Regions from separate parts of the Streptomyces sp. NPDC002994 genome, predicted to be linked through region 2. Evidence: riboswitches for the same ligand, from Rfam matches in the RefSeq annotation. Region 2 holds a riboswitch; the other holds the start of a gene.

Region 1 (3,618 bases), on a different contig from region 2:
GTTGATCTCGTCGGCCAGCCGCCGCACGGCCGCCGTGTAGTCGCGGTACACCGCCAGGTCCTGCCGCGAGGGGTAGGCGAAGGCCACGTGAACCACCCGCCCCCGCCACTCGGGCCGGTCCGCCAGCAGCTGCCGGTACGCGAGCAGCCCGCGCACGATGTTCTTGGAGAGTTCCGTACGGTCGACGCGGACGATCGTCTTCCGCCCGGCCCCGACCCGCTCCCGCAGCCGCACCAGCCACTCGTCCACGTCCTCCTGATGCGCCCGCTCCCGCAGGAACTCCGCGTCGGCGCCGAGGCCGTGCACGCCGACCGCCGTGCCCTCCAGGGCATCGGCGCCCAGCACATCCACCGCGCACGCCACAAAGGCGTCCGCCCAGCGCCGGGTCAGGAACGCCACCCTGTCCGCCCCCAGCAGACCGCTCACCAGCTGGCGCGCGATGTCGTCCGGCAGCAGCCGGAAGTAGTCCACGGGGGCCCACGGAGTGTGTGTGAAGTGGCCGATCCGCAGGTCCGGGCGCAGCTCGCGCAGCATGCCCGGCACCAGGCACAGGTGGTAGTCCTGCACCAGCACAGCCGCACCGGGCGCCGCCTCGGCCGCGAGCGCGTCGGCGAAGGCGCGGTTGTACGTCTCGTACGCCCCCCACTGGCGCCGGAACTCGGCGTCGAAAGCGGGCTCCAGCGGCGTCTGGTACAGCATGTGGTGCACGAACCACAGCACGGAGTTCGCGATGCCGTTGTACGCGTCCGCGTGCACACCGGCGTCGATGTCGAGCATCCGTACGCCCGCCGTGCTCGTCCCGCGCCGTACCGCCTCCCGGTCGCCGTCCCCCAGCGCCGAGCACACCCACAGGGAATCGGCGTCCCGGCCGATCGCCGACAGGCCCGAGACCAGACCGCCGCCGCCGCGCTTGGCGGCGAGCGAGCCGTCCTCACGGAGGGTGTACGAAACCGGGCCGCGGTTGGAAGCGACAAGAACCTGTGCAGCGTGCTCGGAGACCATGTGCCGAAACCTAGCCCGTCCTGGAAGCCCTCAAACGTGCGTACGGCTCAACTCCGGGTTAAGCCGCCCGCCGCGCCGCGTACTCGTCGATCTCGCGCATCGGCGGCCGCTCCTCCGTGTCGACCGTATGCGTGCGCGGGACGAACCCGGATCCGTCCTCCGACCGCTCGAACTGCGTCAGCACCGGCCGTACCAGCGGGCCGCGCGAAAGCCGCAGGTGAGCGGTCCGGTAGATGCTCGCGGCCATCCGGCCGAGCGCCTGCCCGTCCTGGTGGCGGTGTCTGCGTACGCCGACATCGACCTGGGCCAGCGCGTCGAGGCCCACCGTGTGGAGCGAGTCGACGAGCAGGCCCAGTTCCACTCCGTAACCGACGGGGAAGGGCAGCTGTTCGAGCAGCGAGCGGCGTACGGCGTACTCACCGCCCAGCGGCTGGACGAAGCCGGCCAGCTGCGGCCAGTGCAGATTGAGCAGCGGGCGCGCCACCAGCTCGGTGACCCGGCCGCCCTGACCTAGGGTCTTGCCGGAGGCGAGCAAGTCGGATTCAGTGCCGGAGGCGAGCAAGCCGGACTCAGTGCCGAGGGGGCGGTCGTACATCGCCTTCACGAAGTGCACGTCGGGCTCGGTCAGCAGCGGTCCGACGATGCCCGAGACGAACGAGGCAGAGAACTCCTTCAGGTCCGCGTCTATGAAGCACACGATGTCGCCACTCGTCACCAAGAGTGACCGCCACAGCACCTCCCCCTTGCCTGGGACGGCCGGTATCCGGGGCAGTATCGCGTCGCGGTGGACGACCCGCGCCCCAGCCGCCGTCGCCACCTGGGCGGTGCGGTCCTTCGAGCCGGAGTCGATGACGACCAGCTCGTCGACGAGGGGCACGGCTCCCATCAGCTCGCGGCGTATCGCCGCGACGATGTCGCCGACCGTCTCCTCCTCGTCGAGGGCGGGCAGCACGACGCTTACGGTGAGGGCGCGCCCGGCCTTGGCCGCGATCAGCCGGTCCAGCGGCCGGTCGGCCGCGGACCAGGACCGCCGGTCCAGCCAGCGCTCCACCTCTTCCAGCACGTGCCTCTCCCTCGTCAGGTGAGCCGTCGTCCGGCTCGTCGTTGATCCATCTCGCGTTGCGGACGACAGTCTCATCCGTCCGGGGGTTCGGTTACAGTCTTGAACAACGCGGAGGTCCCTCGCATCTCGGGGGTGCCGCGGAACAAACGCGCCGGGTCCAGACCCGGCGCCATAGCGCTCATCCAGAGGGACAGAGGGAACGGCCCGTTGAAGTCCCGGCAACCATTCCGCCGACCGCGAGGTAACGGTGGGGACGGTGCCAATTCCGTCTCACGGCGAAATGCGCCGTGGGGAAGATGAGGAGAAAGGGCCTCGCCACCATGGCTGTGCAGTCTGTTGAAGCTGATGCAAGCACCACGAATCTCCCCGTAGACCTGGGACCCGCCACCGCGCTTTCCTGCCGCGAGTGCGGAGAACGATTCGAACTCGGCCCGATCTTCGCCTGTTCTTCCTGTTTCGGTCCCCTTGAGGTCGCCTACGACCTCCCGCTCGGGGACGCCGAAGCGCTGCGCAAGGAGATCGAAGCCGGACCGGACAATATCTGGCGGTACGCGCCGCTGCTGCCCGTGCCCGCCGATGTGGCGTCCAAGCCGAGCCTGAACCCGGGCTTCACCAAGCTGGTCAAGGCCGACAACCTGGCCCGCGAGCTGGGTGTCACCGGCGGTCTGTACGTCAAGGACGACTCCGGCAACCCGACGCACTCCTTCAAGGACCGCGTCGTGGCCATCGCCGTCGAAGCGGCCCGCGCGTTCGGTTTCACCACGCTCTCCTGCTCCTCCACCGGCAACCTGGCCGGCGCGGTCGGCGCCGCCGCCGCGCGGGCCGGCTTCCGCTCCTGCGTGTTCATCCCGCACGACCTGGAGCAGGGCAAGGTCGTCATGGCTGCGGTGTACGGCGGCGAGCTCGTCGGCATCGAGGGCAACTACGACGACGTGAACCGCTTCTGCTCCGAGCTCATCGGCGACCCGCTGGGCGAGGGCTGGGGCTTCGTCAACGTCAACCTGCGCCCCTACTACGGCGAGGGGTCCAAGACCCTGGCGTACGAGATCTGCGAGCAGCTCGGCTGGGAGATCCCGGACCAGCTCGTCATCCCGATCGCCTCGGGCTCGCAGCTCACGAAGATCGACAAGGGGCTCAAGGAGCTCATCGCGCTCGGTCTGGTCGAGGACAAGCCGTACAAGATCTTCGGTGCTCAGGCCGAGGGCTGCTCGCCGGTGTCGACCGCCTTCAAGGCCGGGCACGACGTCGTACGGCCGCAGAAGCCGAACACGATCGCCAAGTCGCTCGCGATCGGCAACCCGGCCGACGGCCCGTACGTCCTGGACATCGCCCGCCGCACGGGCGGCGCGGTCGAGGACGTCAACGACGAGCAGGTGGTGGAATCCATCAAGCTGCTGGCCGAGACGGAGGGCATCTTCGCGGAGACCGCGGGCGGCGTGACCGTCGGCGTAACGAAGAAGCTCATCGAGGCCGGTCTCCTTGACCCGTCCCTGACGACCGTCGTGCTCAACACGGGCGACGGCCTGAAGACCCTTGAGGCGGTGGCCCCGACC
Region 2 (3,618 bases):
TCGCCTGCAACCCGTACAACATCCTCTGCGGCCCCCGCGGTGTAGCCCGCGTCTTCGGCCCCCAGAAAGGCGCGACCCCCGCTCAGGTGGAGGAGCTCGCCGCCGCCCTCGACCAGTGGGCGTACGTCCTGGAACGCGCCCTCGGCCCCGCCTCCACCGACCTGCGCTTCGGCGCCGGCACCGGCGCTTCCGGCGGCCTCGGCGCCGGGCTCGCCGCGTTGGGTGCCCGGCTGCTCCCGCGCTTCGACGTGCTCCTGGACCACGTCGGCCTGGACGCCCGCCTGGCCCGGGCCGACCTGGTCGTCACGGCCGAGGGCGCCCTGGACCACCAGAGCTCGCGCGGCAAGATCCCGGCCGAAGTGGCCCGCCGCGCCAAGCTGTCCGGCCGCCCCGTGCTCGCGCTGGCGGGCACGATCGGAGAGGGCGCGCACGAAGTACGGGCGGCGGGCGTGGACGCGTACAGCTCGATCCTGCCCGCGCCGATGTCACTGACCGAAGCGCTCGGCCGTGGGGCTGAGTTCCTTACCGACGCGACCGAGCGGGCCCTGCGGATGATCCTCCTCGGAGCGAGGACGACTCAGACCGCCGGGACGCAACGACCTTCCTCGGTACGGTAATTCCACTTCGCACCGTCCTTCACGAGCTCCTTCACCGCGCCCACGAACCGCTCGACGTGCTCGTCGGGCGTACCGGCGCCGAAGCTCACGCGGATCGCGTTCAGCGAACGCTCGCCCGGCTCGGCCTCCGGCGCACCGCACTCGCCCGGGTCCTGCGGGTCGCTGCCGAGCAGGGTGCGGACCAGCGGGTGAGCGCAGAAGAGGCCGTCCCGTACGCCGATTCCGTACTCGGCGGAGAGCGCGGCGGCGAAGTGCGAGCTGTTCCAGCCCTCGACGACGAAGGAGATGACGCCGACGCGCGGGGCGTCGTCCCCGAAGAGGGACAGCACCCTCACCGCGTCAACCTCGGCCAGGCCGTCCAGCACCTTCGTCACCAGCTGCTGCTCGCGCTCGACCAGCGAGTCGAAGCCCGCCTCCGTCAGGGCCTTGCAGGCGGAGGCGATCGAGTACACGCCGATGACGTTGGGTGAACCGGCCTCGTGGCGGGCGGCCGTGGTGTGCCACTCGACGTCCACGCCGCCGTCGGCGCGGCGGGCGACCTTGCGCGAGGCGCCGCCGCCCGCGAGGTACGGCTCGGCGCTCTGCAGCCAGTCGGCGCGGCCCGCGAGTACGCCGGAGCCGAACGGCGCGTACAGCTTGTGCCCGGAGAAGGCGACCCAGTCGACGTCCAACTCCGCGATGTCCAGGGGGTGGTGGGGCGCGAGCTGCGCGGCGTCGAGCACGATCCGCGCGCCGTGGGCGTGGGCGGCGGCGGCGAGCTCCTTCACCGGCCACAGCTCACCGGTGACGTTCGAAGCGCCCGTGACGCAGACAAGAGCAGGACCGTACGGGTCACGGTCGGCCAGGGCGCGCTCCAGGGTCTCGACGGCCTGGGCCGGAGTGCGGGGCGCGTTCAGGAAGTTGACCTCGGCGCCCCGCCAGGGCAGCAGCGAGGCGTGGTGCTCGGTCTCGAAGACGAACACCTGGCAGTCGGCGGGCAGGGCCGCGGCCAGCAGGTTGAGCGAGTCGGTGGTGGATCGGGTGAAGACGACCTGGTCGCTCTCGCGGCAGCCGAGGAACTCGGCGACGGTGGCGCGGCTGTTCTCGAAGAGGTCCGTCGACAGCTGCGAGAGGTACCCGGCGCCGCGGTGCACGCTGCCGTAGTACGGGGCGTACGCCGCGACGTCGTCCCACACGCGCTGGAGGGCCGGGGCGCTGGCCGCGTAGTCGAGAGCGGCGTACGTGACCTCCCCACCCGTCACGAGCGGCACGAGGACATCTCGCCCGAGAACGGGCAACGGCGCACAAAGCGTCTGGTCGGCGGCAACGGTGGAGACAGACATGGCGAACTCCCGAAAAAGGCAGGCGAATTCCCCGCGCCGGCGGATACGCGGCAGCGCTGGAGGAGAAAAGAAAAAGGGGTGTGCGAAGAAGGGGCGAAAGGCCCTATCGCATTCGCTTGCTCACAAGAGGCTCCCTGAGAACCAGGACCCCAAGTCTTCGAGGGGTCCGCGCTTGCCGTAGACCTTTCTGTCTACGACCTGGTCTTCACCCGGGGCACCCCGCCACGGACGGAGGGTTGCCGGACAGCAAGCCGGGGCCAAAACGCTGTCACTCATGACCTGCCAAGCATCTTGCCACACGATCAAGAAGACGCAAGGCGTAGTCCACTGTTTGAGACCAAAGGGGCTGGACTACGCCTTGCGTCACACACCATTCGCGCTCAGCTGTTGCTGGCAGCCACCCAGCGCTCCAGCGCCGCCCGCGCCGCCCCCGAGTCGATCGCCTCGGCGGCCTTGGCGATCCCCGCGGCGAGCTGGTCGTTCAGGGACGCGTCCGTCGGGTCCAGCGCGACCAGCGCCGCCGCCGTGTTCAGCAGCACCGCATCGCGCACCGGACCGGTCTCGCCGCCCAGCAGCCGCCTCGCGACATCCGCGTTGTACGACGCGTCCGCGCCGCGCAGCGCCTCGACGGGCACGATCTCCAGGCCCACGTCGCGCGGGTCGAAGGCCTGCTCCGTGACCGCCCCGTTCCGTACGATCCACACCCGCGAAGTCGCGGTCGTGGTCAGCTCGTCGAGACCGTCGTCGCCCCGGAAGACGAGCGCGGAATTCCCCCGTTCGGCGAGCACACCCGCCACGATGGGGGCCATCCGGGCATCCGCGACACCGACCGCCTGCGCCTTCACCCGCGCCGGGTTGGTCAGCGGGCCGAGGATGTTGAACGTCGTCTGCGCGCCCAGCTCCTTGCGCGCCTTCGCGGCGTACCGCAGGGCGGGGTGGAACTTCACCGCGAAGCAGAAGGTGATGCCCGCTTCCTCCGCGACCTGGGCGACGCGCTGCGGCGTCAGCTCCAGATTGACGCCGAGCTTCTCCAGGACGTCCGAGGCCCCGCTCGCGGACGAGGCGGCCCGGTTGCCGTGCTTGACGACCTTGGCGCCGGTGCCGGCCACGACGATCGCGGACATCGTGGAGATGTTGACCGTCTTGGCGAGGTCGCCGCCCGTACCCACGATGTCGACCGTACGGCCCGGCACCTCGATGGTGTTGGCGTGCGCGTACATCGCCCGTACGAGACCGGTGACCTCGTCGACCGTCTCACCCTTGGCGCGCAGCGCGACCGCGAAACCCGCGATCTGGGCGTCCGTCGCCTCGCCGCTCATGATGCGGTCCATGGCCCAGGCGGTGTCGTCCGCGGAGAGATTCTCGCCGCGCAGCAGGGCGTTCAGCACACCCGGCCAGGAGCCGGCCGCCACGCTGTCGCCGCCAACCGGGGTCACAACGTTCATGGTCCGCTCCAGGGTCCACAGCCAGTAAGGATGCCTCCTACCCTATCCAGCCGGGCGGACAGCGAAGAGCCCCGTCCGACGATTGGACGGGGCTCCTGCTGTGGCGACCTGTGTGTCAGGTCAGAGATCAGTGGTGGCCGTGGCCGCTGGTGATCTCCTGGTACTCGTCGGCGGTCGGCTTGGGGATCTGGTTCCCCTCGCCGAAGTAGCCCTTGCTGAGCTTGGCCCGCAGCT

What was found. A riboswitch is a leader RNA that binds a small molecule or an ion and turns the genes downstream of it on or off. The one in region 2 is predicted to bind S-adenosylmethionine.
Region 1: it holds a riboswitch for S-adenosylmethionine, as region 2 does, so the genes downstream of both, thrC (threonine synthase) here and ABZX79_RS32745 (aminotransferase class V-fold PLP-dependent enzyme) in region 2, are expected to answer to the same signal.

The regions. Positions count from the first base shown of each region.
Region 1 is NZ_JBEXNQ010000006.1:138,477-142,094, forward strand. It holds gene ABZX79_RS09710 (trehalose-6-phosphate synthase) at 1-1,002, opposite strand, end outside; gene ABZX79_RS09715 (glucosyl-3-phosphoglycerate synthase) at 1,061-2,065, opposite strand; SAM riboswitch class I at 2,241-2,368, shown strand; gene thrC (threonine synthase) at 2,362-3,618, shown strand, end outside.
Region 2 is NZ_JBEXNQ010000034.1:10,948-14,565, reverse strand. It holds partial or broken gene ABZX79_RS32750 (glycerate kinase) at 1-617, shown strand, start outside; gene ABZX79_RS32745 (aminotransferase class V-fold PLP-dependent enzyme) at 578-1,939, opposite strand; SAM riboswitch class IV at 2,103-2,219, opposite strand; gene trpD (anthranilate phosphoribosyltransferase) at 2,320-3,384, opposite strand; gene ABZX79_RS32735 (cytochrome bc complex cytochrome b subunit) at 3,512-3,618, opposite strand, start outside.